4 regions of the Serratia sp. EC4 genome follow, and region 3 is predicted to be linked to each of the others. Evidence: predicted binding sites of a transcription regulator. Region 3 holds the regulator's gene; each other region holds the start of a gene.
What was found. Region 3 encodes CRP, which controls carbon source genes, mostly activating them, when cyclic AMP is high. Its sites were predicted from a motif close to ATGTGANNNNNNTCACAT; they were not measured.

Region 1 (4,195 bases), on a different contig from region 3:
ACATTTTCTTACCCATAACCTGTGGGCGGGTTGGTGGGTTTGGTTAAGCCAGTTGGCTATTTATTGGATGATTAGCGGCTATTGGCGCCGCAAGATGAGGTAACGGTTATGGAGCAGTTAAACCATGTTCTTTTCGCCTGGATCAATGCGACCCCGGCATCTCCCGAATGGATGATCGATTTCGCCACCTTTTTGGCGCGCGATCTTATCATTATCGTGCCGCTGCTGATCGTCGGCCTGTGGCTGTGGGGGCCGCGAAGCCAGCTGGTTTCACAGCGCGAAGTGGTGGCGAAAACCACGATCGCGCTGCTGTTCGCCATGCTTGCCGCCTCCGCTATCGGCGCGCTGCTGCCGCATGAGCGTCCGTTCGTCGCCGGCGTGGGTTATACCTTCCTGGCGCACGCGCCGGACAGCTCGTTCCCCAGCGATCACGGCACCGCCATCTTTACCTTTGCACTGGCGTTCCTGTTCTGGCACCGGGTCTGGTCCGGCGCGCTGCTGATGATTGTCGCCGTCGGCATCGCCTGGTCACGCGTTTACCTCGGCGTGCACTGGCCGCTGGATATGGTCGGCGGTTTCCTGCTCGGCCTGGTCGGCTGCCTGTTCGCTCAGCTGGTATGGAATCTGTTCGGTGATGTCCTCGCCGACAAGCTGTCGCGTCTGTATCGCTTCCTGTTTGCCTTCGCCATTCGCCGCGGCTGGGTGAAAGAATAACCGCATAACATGACAGGGGCGTTACCGCCCCTGCTTTCACACCACGCCGGTGGTCACGCAAAACGCCCGCGTTTTTCCCGCTCCCAGCATCACCCCCTCACCCTCTGGCGCATTCGGGCGGCAGTTCGCCGGCTGGATAAAAGCCAGCAGCCGCCTGTTGCCCTGGACAGCGATGCGCCGCAGGCCATAGTTGAATTGCCCGGTGGCAAAACGCGTCACATAGCGCCGGCCTTGCGGCGCCAGCATAAAGAACTCGGCCTGATCCACGTAGCGCGTCAGATCGTCGGAGCACAGCAGTTCCTGCCCGATCGTATCCCCTGACAAAGCCGGCGTCGGCAGGTTCTGGCGGAATACCGCGTCGGGAATGCAATCATAGTTGAGGCGGCAAACATAGCGCAGCGGCTGCGGCCGCTCGCCCAGGTTGGTAATCTTCATCTCTATGGCGAACTGCGCGCTCTGGGCCGCCAGACGCAGCGCCGGGCCGATGCGCCAACGCTCGCCCAACCGCTCGCCTTCACCGTGCAACGTCAGCTCATCGCCCGCCAGCTGCAGCCACACGCGTTGCATCTGGATCGGCGCGCCGTCGTGACCCGGCCAGGCGGGACAGAACGCGGCGTCGTCAGCGCGCTTTCTTCCGGCGCCCCGCGCACTGCGGCGGCCCGATTTCAGCGAATGACCGTCAAACTCGGCGTCCCAGATCGCGAGACCCTGATACGGTAAAACCCTCAGCGCGCCACGGCGATTCGCCAGCGTCAGCATCAGCCCGCGTTCTGCGCAGCGATGCGCGCTCACCGCGAAATCCGCGTTGCGGAACAGTTCCTGCCGATGCGTCCCGAAAGCTTCAGGAGCCAGATCGATGTTGATCTCCATCTTTTTTCCCCTCGACGTTTCGCCCGTGCAGGCCGCGAGCAGCCACTGAAAATGTTATTAAAATAACAAATAATCCACCCCTAAGTTATACAGATAACAGTGAAGTAACTATGATCTCGTCGACATTTTTCAAATCCCGCTAGGTTTATCGATGTTGAAATGTTATTATTTTCACATTACCTATCCATGCTCTTTTCTCAACTTCACTAAGGAACCGCGATGACCACCGAAAGCATCGATTACGCCAGCTATGTTGACCACACCCTGCTGGCCATGGACGCCACCGAAATGCAGATCGCCAAACTGTGCGAAGAAGCGCAGCAGCACAACTTCTATGCGGTATGTGTCAACTCCGGCTATGTGCCGCTGGCGGCCCAGCTGCTGCAGGAAAGCACCGTGAAAGTCTGCTCGGTGATCGGTTTCCCGCTGGGCGCCGGCCTGACCGTCGCCAAAGCCTTTGAAGCCAAAGCGGCGATCGCCGCCGGCGCGCAAGAGATCGACATGGTGATCAACGTCGGCTGGTTGAAAAGCGGCCTGCTGGACGAAGTGAAAGCCGACATCGCCGCCGTGCGCGAGGTTTGCGCGGCGATCCCGTTGAAGGTAATATTGGAAACCTGCCTGCTCAGCGATGCGCAGATCGTCCAGGTTTGTGAAATGTGTCGCGAACTCGATGTCGCCTTCGTGAAAACCTCCACCGGCTTCAGCACCGGCGGCGCTCGGGAAGAGCACGTCAAACTGATGCGCGAGACCGTGGGCAGCGAAATGGGCGTGAAAGCTTCCGGCGCCGTGCGCGATCGCGCCACCGCCGAGAAGATGATCAAAGCCGGCGCCACGCGTATCGGCACCAGCTCCGGCGTCGCCATCGTCTCCGGCGCCCAGCCGGCGGCGGGCAGCTACTGATCGTCGGCTCGCCCTGACGGGCATGGCCATACACTCCGATGCGGGACAATACGGGCGGCTGATGCGGCCCGATATTGCCCCGCATCGTTGTGTTTAGCGTCGGAAATGCCGGCTCGCCTTTTATCTCTATTACCTGTGGGAAGACGGATCTATGGAAACGCGGCGCGAAGAACGTATCAACCGGTTAGTTCAGGCGTTAAAACGCGCTGACAAGATCCACCTGAAAGAAGCCGCCGCGCTGCTGGGGGTCTCGGAGATGACCATTCGCCGCGATCTGAGCGCCGAACCGGCGGCCGTGGTGTTGCTCGGCGGCTACGTGGTGACCGATCCGCGCAGCAACGGCGTGACCAACTACTTCGTTTCCGATCAAAAAGCCAAACAGGTCACGGAGAAACGGCGCATCGGACTGCTGGCAGCGCCGCTGATCAATGAAAACGACACGGTGTTTTTTGACTGCGGCACCACCACCCCGGCGATCATCGACGCCATCGCCGACGAGTTGGCTTTCACCGCCGTGTGTCATTCGCTGAACACCTTCCTGGCGCTGCAGGACAAACCGAACTGCAAGGTGGTTCTGTGCGGCGGCGAGTTCAAGCCGAACAACTACATCTTTTCCAGCGTCGGCGGCCGCAACGAGCTCGATCACATCTGCCCGAACATCGCCTTTATCTCCGCCGCCGGCCTCAGCCTGCAGCACGGCGCCACCTGCTTCAACTTCGACGAGCTGGAGATGAAGCATCGCGCCATGGCGATGGCGCAGCAAAAGATCCTGGTGGCAGACCACAGCAAGTTCGGCAAAACCAAGCCGGCCTGCATCGGCCCGCTGACGCAGTTCGATCGGGTGATCACCGATCGCCAGCCGGGCGCCGACTTCCTGGCGTTCTTCAACGACAACGCCATCGCTATCCGCTATTAATTCGCCTTCAGCGCCGTCATAACCGACGGCGCACCGCGTCGATATCCCTCTTTCCCCACCGGAAAATGAACAAATAATGCGCAATCAATTCACGTTTTTCGCTTATCCGCACGCAACATCAGGTTAATAAAATGCAACAGCTCACCCGAGTGATTATTTTTTCGCAGGCTAAACACGCGGTCGGCTGGGTGAATTAACGGCTATTTATGGCTTTTATATGATAAATCGTGCCAAAGGCCAGGAAGTTTAAATAAACGGCGGTTTACGCGATTGCAGCAAATCTCACCAATACCTGTTAGGTATCTGTTATTTATATGATGAATGGTTACGCATTTTTATCCGCTAACCACGTAAGTAATTCCCCTTCGTTACTAGCGGTGAATTTTAAATAAAAATCATTAAAAACAAAAAGATAAATTCAATTTACCTTAAAAACACAATGTGATCCACATCACTAAAACTGCTTAATCCGGGTTTTTAGCTAGATCCAAAACCACGCATAAAATATATTGCTCGGCTTGCTGCTGGGCACAGCGCTTTATCCGGCTAATTATTGTACAAGCCACATAATCGCAGAAATTTTTATGAGAGCGTTCTCAGCACAAAATCTTACACAAATGTGCAACAAATGCGCGAAAAATCGATGAAAAAGCAGATAACTGCACATATTACGCATTTGAGAGCAGGATCACGGTTGTTTCTACTGTAAATCGTTATCTTGCCGCCAACAAAAATCGACAGGCAATGACCTGTCGGCAGCGGTAACGACTTTTATCACCCGTGAAGGTGAAAAGT
Region 2 (4,195 bases), on a different contig from region 3:
CAGGCCTTCTTACGGCTGCGGAAGGTGACTCCCAAACGGGCGGGTTGCTCGCCGGCAGCGACCAGCGGTTTGCTGACGCGCCCTGTCTCGATGCAGACCATGGTCTTGTAACCGTCGTTCGGCATATCCCCCATGCTGCAGGAGAGTTCCACGCCGGGGTTCCAGGCGATGACGTCGCTCATATGATGGTGGTGAACCTCGATGGTGCGAGCGAGCGCCGGATCGCGGATCTGGCTGAAAGCTTCCGGGCGGGTATAGACGCGGTCGGTTTGGCCGACGAAGGTCACTTCGCCCGTCTGGTGCGCCTCTGCGCCGCCTGCCACCTTGTCGATATAAGGCTCGCCCAGACCCGCCACGCTGACCCGATCGATGTCGCCGACCTGGAAGTAACTGTGCAGCGCCGCCGTGGCTTGATAATCGCCGTGCGATTCCAGCTCGATTTCGCACTCTTCACCCAGCTTGAAGCGAGCAATCAGCGTGAAGGCGTGCGGCCACAGTTTGCGGGTCTGCTCATTGTCTTTCAGCGTGAAGGTCAGGATGACGCCGTTGTCATCTTCATCGTGCGCCGTCAGACTCCAGGGCTGGTTGCGGGCAAAGCCGTGGGAGGGTTGCGCCACCGGGCCGAACCACGGCCAGCAGATCGGCACGCCGCCACGGATGGCCTTGCCTTTGGCGAAAGGCGTATTGTTGCTGAGCCAAATCACCGGCTGCTCCCCGCTAGGTTGCCAGGCCAGCAAATGCGCGCCTTGCAGCGCGACCGCCGCGCGCACTTTCGGGTGCGACACCACAACCACGCCCAACTCATCGAGTTGCCGCTGGCTGATATAAGGAGAAATCTGTTCGGAAACGGGCAGGGTGAAAATTTTCTCGTTCATTTCATGACCTATTGTTTGCCGGAGATACAAAGAAACCTATAGCTTTCGGGTCACGGCCAGGCGGCAAGCACAGGAACCCTCAGGAGCTTACCGAAGTAAGTGGCTGGGGTGAGCGTGTGCAGCCAACAACGCGGTGACTCGAAAGATGACGGGTAAAAAAAGGGCGACAAAAATGTCGCCCTCATTATCAGCTTAACATCATGCCATTACTTGGAGATGTGAGCGATCAGATCCAGAACCTTGTTGGAATAGCCGGTTTCGTTGTCGTACCAGGAAACCAGTTTCACGAAGTTGTCGTTCAGTGCGATACCGGCTTTGGCATCGAACACGGAAGTCAGCACTTCGCCGTTGAAATCGGTGGAAACCACGTCGTCTTCAACATAGCCCAGAACGCCTTTCATAGAGCCTTCAGCGGCGTCTTTGATGGCTTTCTTGATTTCTTCGTAGGTAGCCGGTTTTTCCAGACGCACGGTCAGGTCAACAACGGACACGTTAGGCGTCGGTACGCGGAACGCCATGCCGGTCAGTTTGCCTTTCAGCTCTGGCAGAACCACGCCAACCGCTTTCGCTGCGCCGGTAGAAGAAGGGATGATGTTCTGGGATGCGCCGCGGCCGCCGCGCCAGTCTTTGTGAGACGGGCCATCAACGGTTTTCTGAGTCGCGGTGGTGGCGTGAACGGTGGTCATCAGGCCTTCAACGATACCGAAGTTGTCGTTGATGACTTTAGCCAGTGGCGCCAGGCAGTTGGTGGTGCAAGAGGCGTTGGACACGATGTCCTGGCCGGCATATTTGTCAAAGTTGGCGCCGCGAACGAACATTGGGGTCGCATCTTTGGATGGGCCAGTCAGAACCACTTTTTTAGCGCCGGCGGTGATGTGTTTACGTGCGGTTTCGTCGGTCAGGAAGATACCGGTCGCTTCAGCAACCACATCAACGCCCACTTCGTTCCACTTCAGGTTAGCCGGGTCTTTCTCTGCGGTAACACGGATGGTTTTGCCGTTAACAACCAGGTGGCCGTCTTTAACTTCTACCGTACCGTTGAAACGGCCGTGAGTAGAGTCATACTTCAGCATGTAAGCCATGTACTCTGCGTCCAACAGGTCGTTGATTGCAACGATCTCGATGTCAGAACGCTCTTGAGCAGCACGGAAAACAATGCGACCGATACGGCCAAAACCGTTGATACCTACTTTGATAGTCATATATTCCACCAGCTATTTGTTAGTGAATAAAAGGTTGGTTGTAAAATTACAAAAACCTTACCCAGCGTCAAGCGGAATCGTGTCAATACTTGCGGCAAGTCAAACCGGAGGGGTGGTTTTGCACGCTTATTGCACAGTCCATTTGCGCTCGGCCTCATCCGTTATATGGGGACAAGCCGCCAAGTATAAAGTCAGCATACGCAAGATGTGTGATCGTTATCACATATCATCGTGACGTGGCCTTTATGGGCTACAGTTTAGGCCAAAAACCCCTGCAGCGGTGTTAATTTTTTGTTATTATTAATCATTGTTTTCGTTGACATTATCCACATTCAGAGATAAGCACAAATGGCTAAAGAGACAACCCCCGGTCATCCGGTCACGGAACTGAATGAAATCCAACGTTATGTGACGCAACAGCGTGGCACCGAAGCGCCGTTCAGCGGCAAATTGCTGCACAACAAGCGCGAGGGCGTGTACCATTGCCTGTGCTGTAACCAGCCGCTGTTCTATTCCGAAACCAAATACGATTCAGGCTGCGGCTGGCCGAGCTTTTATGAGCCGGTTTCCGCCGATGCAATCCGTTATCTTGATGATAATTCACATAATATGCATCGTGTTGAAATCCGCTGCGGCCACTGCGACGCGCACCTGGGGCACGTTTTCCCCGATGGCCCGCAGCCGACTGGCGACCGCTACTGCGTCAACTCCGCCTCGCTGAGTTTCACCGATGGCGAAAATGGCGACCAAACGGCCGGTTAAGTGGTAATTTAACTAACAAAATCGATTCAGCTAATTATTCATCCGTAAGCGAGAAAGGCTCTGATGGACGTGAAAGATCTGATTGCGGCGATGACGCCCGAGATATACCAGCGCCTGGTACAGGCGGTTGAGCTGGGCAAATGGCCGGATGGCGTGGCGCTGACGCCGGAGCAGAAAGAAAACAGCCTGCAGGCGGTGATGCTGTGGCAGTCGATGAACAATGTCGATCCGCAGCACATGAGCATCGGCACCGACGGGCAGATCGTGATGAAGAGCAAGCAAGAGCTGAAACAGCAGTTCGTTGCCGAGCCGCTGGTCAAACTCAAACCGCAGTAAAGCTCCTCCCCTAAAGCGGGGCGATGTCGCCATCGCCCCGTCGATTTACCGTTTCTCGCCCTTTATGTTCAGCGATTCCGCCAACTGCTGCGCCAGCCGGTTGTTGTCGTCCGCGCCGTATTCCCAGAACATCGCACCGCCCAATCCCTGGCTTTTGATGTACTCGGCCTTGATGGCCACCGAACGCGGGTTCTCGTAGGAGATAGCGAACAGCGGTTTGCCTTCGGCGGATTGCAGCGTCAGGTATGGCACTTTGGCATCGTCATCCCAGTGCTCGCGGAAACGCTGCTGCGGATCGTTGAGCAATTTGTTGACGATATCGTGGTATTTAAAATAAGTGTCTTTGCTGAGATCCAATCCCAGCGTACGGAACAGGGCGATTTCTCGCGCGCTGAAGTCAGGCCGCGTCACCGGATGCTTGGCGGCATCCGGTTTGTCCCAGTCGATGCCCGCTTCGGTCGCCCGTTTCGGTACCCGGCCGTAGAAACCGATACCCAGGTTCATCTGCGCCGGTTTCAATCCGGCTGCCAGATAATTCTTTACCACGAAATCGGCGCTGTAGCGGTCGGCGGCCGCCACGGTTGGCCAACGCGTTGAATCGTACAGGTTGGCATTGAAGTACTGTGTGCCGTAAGCCATGTCGTAGGTCATCAGGTTGATGTAGTCGAGGTAAGGGGCAATATTTTTCACATCGACCCATTCCTGTGCGCTTTTGACGTTGGCCCCGACGGCGATGGTTAACAGCTTGCCTTTACCCAGCGCCTGATGAAGCTCTTTCAGCAGCAGGGTGAAGTTGTCGCGGTCTGCCGGTTGGCTTTCCACCAAGCCCCAGGCGCCGTTCACCGGGTATTCCCAGTCCAGATCGATCCCATCCAGCCGGTACTGTGCGATCACCTGCAGCGCGGAGCGGATGAATATCGCCCGGTTTTCCGCGGTGGCGGCGGCGCCGGAGAAACCGCGTGCACCCCAGCCGCCGACCGACAACAGCACTTTCAGCTCGGGGTTCTGCTTACGCAGCAC
Region 3 (4,195 bases):
TTCCAGCGGCGCCGGCACCACCACCACCAGCGTGGCGTTCCGCAAAATCTTCCAGCAGCTCAACATTCGCGCCGCCGAGCTGGAGGGCGACAGCTTCCACCGCTATACCCGGCCGGAAATGGACGCGGCGATCCGCAAGGCGCGCGATCTGGGCAGACACATCAGCTATTTCGGCCCCGAGGCCAACGACTTCGGCCTGCTGCAGCAGAGCTTTATCGAGTACGGTAAAAACGGCACCGGCCGTTCGCGCAAGTACCTGCACACCTACGACGAAGCGGTGCCCTACAATCAGGTGCCGGGCACCTTCACCCCGTGGGAGCCGCTGCCGGCGCCGACCGACGTGCTGTTCTACGAGGGGCTGCACGGCGGCGTGGTCACCGAGCACCATGACGTGGCCAAACACGTCGATCTGCTGGTCGGCGTGGTGCCGATCGTCAACCTGGAGTGGATCCAGAAGCTGATCCGCGATACCGGCGAACGCGGCCACTCCCGCGAAGCGGTGATGGATTCGGTGGTGCGCTCGATGGAAGACTACATCAACTACATTACGCCGCAATTCTCGCGCACCCACATCAACTTCCAGCGCGTGCCGACGGTGGACACCTCCAACCCGTTCGCCGCCAAGGCCATTCCCTCACTGGATGAAAGCTTCGTGGTGATCCACTTCCGCGGCCTGGACCAGATCGACTTCCCCTACTTGCTGGCGATGCTGCAGGGCTCGTTTATCTCGCACATCAATACGTTAGTGGTGCCGGGCGGCAAAATGGGGCTGGCGATGGAGCTGATCATGGCGCCGCTGGTGCAGCGGCTGCTGGAAGGCAAGAAAATCGAATAAGCGCGTTGAGCGCGGCGCCGAGCCGCGCTCCGTCTCGATTACGCCGGCTGGCGGATCTCGAAGCTGTGGGTCACCGTGGCGGCCTTGTTGAGCATCAGCGCCACCGAGCAGTACTTCTCCGCCGACAGGTTCACCGCTCGCTCGACGATTTTGTCGGTCAGATCCTGGCCGGTAACGATGAAGTGCAGGTTGATATGGGTGAACAAGCGCGGGGCTTCTTCGCGGCGCTCGGAGGTCAGCTTCACCTCGCAGTCGCGCACGTCGTTGCGCCCTTTTTGCAGGATGGAGACCACGTCGATCGCGCTGCAGCCGCCCACCGACATCAGCACCATCTCCATCGGGCTGGGCGCTTTATCACCGGCGTTGCCGTCCATCAGCACCTGATGGCCGGAGGCCGATTCACCCAAAAACGTTAACCCTTCCACCCATTTAACTCTTGCCTGCATTCTGGTCACTCCGGTTGATTTCTTAAAATCAGAGTACGCTTTCGCATAGAAACAGGCAACGTAACCTGATGCTAATCATGCTGAAGCGAGACAACACGAGACACCCGCCTTACTCTGTGCTACAAACAGAGCCGCAATAAATCTTTCCGGGACACTGTATTTCAGGGAAACGCCCAGAGAAAGGCTCCTTTACCGGTATGTTAACAGAATGTAGCTTGCAGCGCTTACGGCAAGTTAATATGCTAGAGCGACAGCGTATTTTTATGACACGCCTCAAAACTTGCCGGTAGCCCTCGCTCATGACTGCGGCTACAGGCGGGTTTTACAGGGAACTCTGACCCCTGTGACACAAGGCAGCGATAACAACAGAGGATAACAGCGAATGGTTCTCGGCAAACCGCAAACAGACCCTACTCTCGAATGGTTCCTGTCTCATTGCCATATCCACAAATATCCATCGAAGAGTACGCTGATTCACCAAGGTGAAAAGGCCGAAACGCTTTACTACATCGTGAAAGGCTCCGTCGCGGTGCTGATCAAGGATGAAGAAGGTAAAGAGATGATCCTGTCCTACCTCAACCAGGGGGATTTCATCGGCGAGCTCGGATTGTTCGAAGAAGGCCAGGAGCGCAGCGCCTGGGTTCGCGCGAAAACCGCCTGTGAAGTGGCCGAAATTTCCTACAAGAAATTCCGCCAACTGATCCAGGTGAACCCGGACATCCTGATGCGTCTGTCCGCCCAAATGGCGAGCCGCCTGCAGGTCACCTCCGAAAAAGTGGGCAACCTCGCCTTCCTGGACGTGACCGGCCGCATCGCGCAAACCCTGCTGAATCTGGCGAAGCAACCCGACGCCATGACTCACCCGGACGGCATGCAGATCAAGATCACCCGTCAGGAGATCGGCCAGATCGTCGGCTGCTCGCGTGAAACCGTTGGCCGTATTCTGAAAATGCTGGAAGATCAAAACCTGATTTCCGCCCACGGCAAAACCATTGTCGTCTACGGCACCCGTTAATCTCCGAAGAAACGGCGCAATCTGCGCCGTTTTTTTATCTGCTCTCTGCCATGTGGCGCCGCCTGATCTACCACCCGGAAATCAACTACGCACTGCGACAAACGCTGGTGTTGTGCCTGCCGGTGCTGTTCGGCCTGCTGATAGGCCAGCTGCAGCTCGGCCTGATGTTCTCTCTGGTGCCCGCCTGCTGCAATATCGCCGGTCTGGACACGCCGCATAAGCGCTTCTTTAAACGGCTGATCGTCGGCGGCTCGCTGTTCGCCTTCAGCAGCGTGCTGTTGCAACAGGCGCTGCTGTGGCACGTACCGCTGCCGGCGCTGATGCTGGGCCTGGCGCTGCTGCTCGGCGTCACCGGTGAAATCAGCCCGCTGCACGCCCGGCTATTGCCGGCGGCGCTGGTGGCCGCCATTTTCGCTCTCAGCACGGCCGGCACGGTGCCTCTCTGGCAGGCGCCGCTGCTGTACGCGATCGGCACCGTCTGGTACGGCTTATTCACCTGGTTCTGGTTCAAGCTGTGGAAAGAGCAGCCGATGCGCGAGACGCTGAGCCAGCTCTACCTGGAGCTGGCGGACTATTTCGAAGCCAAATACTCACTTCTGACCCAGCACACCGATCCGCAAACCGCGCTGCCGCCGCTGCTGGTGCGCCAGCAAAAGGTGATGGATCTGATCAGCCTTTTGTACCAACAGCTCAATTTCCTGCCGCACGCCAACAACCTCGAACAAAAGCGCCTGCAGCGCGCCTTTCAGGTGGCGATGGATCTGCAGGAGCACATCACCGTCAGCCTGCATTTGCCGGAGGAAGTGCAAAAACTGGTGGAGCAGAGCCAGGCCGAAGCGATCATTCGCCGCAATGCACTGGTGATCGCCGGCCGGCTGCGCGTGGTGGCGCACGATATCCTCTACCATCAGCATTCGAAGCGCTTCTCCATGAGCCACGAACTGGCGGCGCTGGAAAAAATGGCGGCGCAGCATCCCGATAACCCGGTCGGCCAGTTTTGTTATTACCACTTCAGCCGCATCGCCCGCCTGCTGCGCACCCAGCATCCGCTGTACCGCCGCGACCTGATGCCCGGCCAGCACCGCCTGCCGTTTTGGCCGGCGCTGGCCAGCTATCTGTCGTTCAAATCCACCGCCCTGCGCAACGCCGCGCGGCTGGGGGTGACGCTGGCGGTCGGCAGCAGCCTGGGTGCGGTCTTCAACCTGCCGAAGCCATACTGGATCCTGCTCACCATCATGCTGGTGAGCCAAAACGGGTATAACGCCACCCGGGTGCGTATTCAGCACCGTGCGCTGGGCACGATTGCCGGACTGTTGCTGGCGGCCGGGCTGCTGCAGCTGCAGCTGCCGGAGGGAGAAACGCTGAGCATCATGCTGGTGATCACCCTGCTGGCCTACCTGGTTTCGCGCAAGAACTACGGGCTGTCGGTGATTGGCTTTACGGTCACGGCGGTTTACACCCTGCAGCTGCTGGCGCTGAACGGCTCGCATTTTCTGGTACCGCGCCTGATCGATACGCTGATAGGCTGCGTGCTGGCGTTCGGCGGCACCATTTGGCTGTGGCCGCAGTGGCAAAGCGGGCTGCTGCGCAAGAATGCCCATCAGGCGCTGGAACACGATCAAACCGCGCTGCGGCTGATGCTGAAGCAACCGGAACCGGACGCCACCGCATTGGCCTATACCCGCATGCAGGTCAACCAGGCGCACAACGCGCTGTTCACCTCGCTCAATCAGGCGATGCAGGAACCGGGGTTCGCGTCGAATTATCTGGCGGACATGCGGCTGTGGGTCACTCACAGCCAGTTCATCGTCGAACACCTGAACGCCATGACCATTCTGGCGCGCGAGCACTACATGCTGACGCCGAAACTGGCGGAAGCCTATCTACAAACCTGTGAAA
Region 4 (4,195 bases), on a different contig from region 3:
TCCTCTTTGTCGGCGTTGCTGATGCACATCTGCATCAGGCGGTATTGAGCCACCAGCAGCTGATCCACCGCCCGATCGATGTCCTGTTTGATCGAACGCGGCGAGAACAACAGATCCGCCAACACGGCGCTGACGATCCCCAGCACGATCTCGCTGCAACGCTCGATGGCGAACTGCGGCGCTTCCAGCAGATGAGACTCGCTGGTGGCGACCGTCACGATGATGATCAGCGCGGTATACCCGGCCAGCCCCCAGGCATAGGAGTTCTCCACCTTGATGAGCGAAGAAAGCCAGGTGCAGAAACCGGCCCAGATGCAGCACAGCAGCAGCATCACCACCGGCGCGCGGGCGGTGGTGATGATAATGATCAGGCCGACGAAGCAGCCGATAAAGGTGCCGATGATACGCAGCCAGCCGCGGTGGCGGATGGCGCCGGAGAAGGGTTCGCCGCCGGCGGCAAAGGCCGGACCGGCGGCGACGATGGCGGCGGTCATCGCCGACCAGCGCGGGGTTTCCAGATTGAGATGGAAGCCGACGAACAGCGCAAACACAATCGCGAAGCTGAGTTTGAAGGCGAATCTCAGCCGGATAAAGGTTGGGCTGCTCATTAGCCGAACTCACGCAGCCGGTGCATCAGGCGCACAAAAGGCGAGCCGCTGTCGGCATTGCGATCGTTCTTGCCGACGATCACCACGGTGGCGGTGGTGCCGGCCGGGTACGGATGCTGTTGGTCCTTGGCGTCCAGCAGGATCTTCACCGGCACGCGCTGCGCCAGGCGCACCCACTCCAGGTTGCTGTCGATCGAGGCCAACCCTTTGTTGTTCACCGTGCTGCTGCTGTTGTTCACCGCCGCCGCCACGCTGTCGACGGTGCCGTGCATGATGCGGTTGCTGCCGAGCGGAGTGATCTCCGCGCGATCGCCCTTATTCAGGCCATTCAGCTTGGTTTCTTCCAGGTACGCCAGGATGTAGAAGGAATCTTTCTTCACCAGCGCCACCGCCACCGAGCCGCGGGTGATGTATTCGCCGGCATGGACATTGAGGTTGGTGATCCAGCCATCGGCCGGAGCCCGCACCGTGGTGCGTTCCAGATCCAGCTGCGCCAGCTCGCGCGCCGCCACGGCCTTCGCCAGCTGGTGCTGCACGGTCTGCAGCGAGTTGTTCGACTGGTCAATCTCTTCCTGCGACATCGCCTGCACGCCCAGCTTCACGCGGCGGCCGGCCTCGCGCCGTTTTTCCGCCGCCAACGCTTGATAGTAGGCGACATCGGCGCCGGCTTCCGCCAACGCCTGCTCATAACGCGGCCGATCGACCACGAACAGCACCTGGCCTTTCTTCACCAGTTGGTTATCCACCACCGGCACGTCGGTCAGCAGGCCGCTGACGTCCGGCGCGATCGCCACCACATCGGCGGTAAACTTGGCATCACGCGTCCACGGCGACTCGGTGTAGAACACCCAGGCCTTGAATATCGCGGCGATGCCCAACAGCACAAGAATCAAAGTGATCGCGATTCGGGTTATTTTTATCGAAAAATTTTTCACAGCGACCTCAAACAAAAAGACATGAAATCAGATAAAACAAGCAGCAATACAGCGCAGTGTTAAACAGCGCCGGATGCCAGACAAAATCGTAAATCCCCGTCGGCTGCAGCAGGCGGCGCAAGAGAAAAAACAGCGCCAGCGACACCAGCAGCTCGAAAAACACCGGCGGAAACGACAGTCCGAAGATGACCATAACCGGAAGCAAACTCATCACTTTTTCCTTATTGTTCACTGCGCCGGGGAAAGACACATCTCGCCATTCACATTCTCTTTACATTTTAGCGTGCGCGCGCCACAAATCTTGACCAGACAGCTTGTCCAGGTCACGAACCCGAAAAAAGGTTAAACTTTGGGGCAGACGTCCACGACAGGGATTGCGAGGGTGCCGGAGGAGCGGCAGGATTACGTCGCCGATCGCTCTCGCACGTTGGTAAGGTCTATTCACCCGACCACGTTATATTAGCCTGCTTACTATCAAGGCATCAACAATCTGTGATCTAAATCACTTTTAAGCCAGAGTGAATAATGGAAAGATTAAAACGGATGTCGGTATTCGCCAAAGTGGTTGAGTTCGGGTCGTTTACCGCGGCCGCGCGCCAACTCGGCATGAGCGTTTCATCGATCAGCCAAACCGTCTCGAAACTGGAAAATGAGCTGCAGGTCAAGCTGTTGAACCGCAGCACGCGCAGCATCGGCCTGACCGAGGCTGGCAAAATCTACTATCAGGGCTGCCGACGCATGCTGCAGGAAGTCAGCGAAGTGCATGAACAGCTGTATGCGTTTAACAATACGCCCGCCGGCACGCTGCGCATCGGCAGCTCATCCACCATGGCGCAAAACGTGCTGGCGAACATGACCGCCGAGATGATGAAAGAGTACCCGGGCCTGACGGTCAACCTGGTAACCGGCATTCCGGCGCCGGATCTGATCACCGACGGGCTGGATCTGGTGATCCGCACAGGAGCGCTGCAGGACTCCAGCCTGTTCTCTCGCCGCCTGGGGCAGATGCCGATGGTGGTGTGCGCCGCCAAAAGCTACCTGATCCAGCACGGCACGCCGCAGAAGCCGAGCGACATGGTCAACTTCTCCTGGCTGGAGTACAGCGTGCGGCCCGACAGCGAATTCGAACTGATGTCGCCGGAAGGCATCACCACGCGCATTTCCCCGCAGGGGCGCTTCGTCACCAACGACTCCTCCACCATGATCCGTTGGCTGAAAAACGGCGCCGGCATCGCCTACGCCCCGCTGATGTGGGTGATCGAAGAGATCAAACGCGGCGAGATCGAGATCCTGTTCAAAAGCTACCATTCGGATCCACGGCCGATCTACGCGCTCTATACCGAGAAGGACAAACTGCCGCTGAAGGTGCAGGTGTGCATCAATTATTTAACCGACTATTTCGAACGCGTAGCGGCGGTCTATCAGGGCTATCGCTGAGCAGCGCTCAAATAGCGTCGCGCCAGCGCGGCCAGCAGCGTCAGCGCCACCATGCCGAAGCCCCACAGCAGCCAGATGGCGTAGCCCGCCCAGGTCAGCAGCGCAGGAAAATAGCTCGCCAGCCCGCTGCCCAGCTGTTTCAGCCACGGCAGCCAGGCGTCCAGCACCGCCTGCGGCACCAGGCTCAGCGCACCGTTCACCGGCAACGATGCATTCCCGGCTGCCTCCGCCAACGCCGGGAGCCAGGCCAGCACCCCGGCTACGCCCCAGGCCAGCAGCGTCCATAGCGCCATGGCGCCCAGCAGCAGCGCGAGTGTCCAACCGCCCCGGTTCACGGCACACCGCCGCCGCACTGCGGACAAAAGCGGCTACCCGACGGCAACGGCGCGGCGCACTGGCCGCAGGTGGCGCTCACCGCGGCAAACGGCTGACCGCAGCGGTGGCAATAACGCGCGCCCGATTTATTCACAGCCCGGCATTCCGGGCACAGCGGCCCCGGCTCGCCATGCTGATTATAGCGGTTGCCATGATGCCCGCCGCCGTGGCCCGCGCGCTGATGACCGCCGTTAATACCGCCTTGCCCCAACAACCGTTTCAGTAAGCTCATCCCGCCTCTCCTCTGTGCATTGACGCTGAACCTCACTGTAAACCCTGGAGTAAACTCCAGGGTAAAGCCCGGCGAGCAGGATTTACGTTTCATTACATCGTAAAAGTGGCAAGGCTTTGATGCCGTTAACAAAAGCACCATCGGCATTATCCCACGCCGCCGCGCTGCGTTATGCTGCGGAAACCTCTCCCTGCATCAGGAATAACCATGAAAAAAATCATACTGGACTGTGACCCGGGGCATGACGACGCCATCGCTCTGTTGCTGGCCTGGGGCAATCCGCAGATCGACCTGCTGGCGGTCACCACCGTGGTGGGTAACCAGACGCTGGACAAAGTGACGCGCAACGCCCTGGCGGTGGCCCGCATCGCCAATATCACCGGCGTCCCCTTCGCCGCCGGCTGCCCGCGCCCGCTGGTGCGCAATATCGAAGTGGCGCCCGACATTCACGGCGACTCAGGCCTCGATGGCCCGGTGCTGCCGGCACCCCACCTGCAGTTGGACTCACGCCATGCGGTAGACCTGATCATCGAGACCGTGATGGCCCACCCGCCGGGCAGCGTGACGCTGGTGCCGACCGGCGGCCTGACCAATATCGCCATGGCGGT

Region 1: the regulator CRP is predicted to act here: its motif matches at 1,744-1,761, upstream of deoC (deoxyribose-phosphate aldolase).
Region 2: the regulator CRP is predicted to act here: its motif matches at 2,285-2,302, upstream of msrB (peptide-methionine (R)-S-oxide reductase MsrB).
Region 4: the regulator CRP is predicted to act here: its motif matches at 2,034-2,051, upstream of aaeR (HTH-type transcriptional activator AaeR).

Annotation. Positions count from the first base shown of each region.
Region 1 covers NZ_JBNIDE010000003.1:610,572-614,766, forward strand. Annotated here, with positions in the region: gene ACP39K_RS13195 (phosphatase PAP2 family protein) at 1-103, shown strand, start outside; gene ybjG (undecaprenyl-diphosphate phosphatase) at 109-714, shown strand; gene ACP39K_RS13205 (aldose epimerase family protein) at 751-1,584, opposite strand; gene deoC (deoxyribose-phosphate aldolase) at 1,804-2,484, shown strand; gene deoR (DNA-binding transcriptional repressor DeoR) at 2,636-3,400, shown strand.
Region 2 covers NZ_JBNIDE010000001.1:541,609-545,803, reverse strand. Annotated here, with positions in the region: gene ACP39K_RS02495 (D-hexose-6-phosphate mutarotase) at 1-875, opposite strand, end outside; gene gapA (glyceraldehyde-3-phosphate dehydrogenase) at 1,082-2,077, opposite strand; gene msrB (peptide-methionine (R)-S-oxide reductase MsrB) at 2,426-2,839, shown strand; gene ACP39K_RS02480 (YeaC family protein) at 2,903-3,175, shown strand; gene chiD (chitinase ChiD) at 3,221-4,195, opposite strand, start outside.
Region 3 covers NZ_JBNIDE010000007.1:189,815-194,009, reverse strand. Annotated here, with positions in the region: gene ACP39K_RS18975 (phosphoribulokinase) at 1-835, shown strand, start outside; gene ACP39K_RS18970 (OsmC family protein) at 874-1,281, opposite strand; gene crp (cAMP-activated global transcriptional regulator CRP) at 1,664-2,296, shown strand; gene ACP39K_RS18960 (YccS/YhfK family putative transporter) at 2,347-4,195, shown strand, end outside.
Region 4 covers NZ_JBNIDE010000008.1:76,559-80,753, forward strand. Annotated here, with positions in the region: gene aaeB (p-hydroxybenzoic acid efflux pump subunit AaeB) at 1-608, opposite strand, end outside; gene aaeA (p-hydroxybenzoic acid efflux pump subunit AaeA) at 608-1,543, opposite strand; gene aaeX (p-hydroxybenzoic acid efflux pump operon protein AaeX) at 1,551-1,754, opposite strand; gene aaeR (HTH-type transcriptional activator AaeR) at 2,069-2,980, shown strand; gene ACP39K_RS19535 (hypothetical protein) at 2,971-3,315, opposite strand; gene ACP39K_RS19540 (zinc ribbon domain-containing protein) at 3,312-3,587, opposite strand; gene uriH (uridine-preferring nucleoside hydrolase UriH) at 3,795-4,195, shown strand, end outside.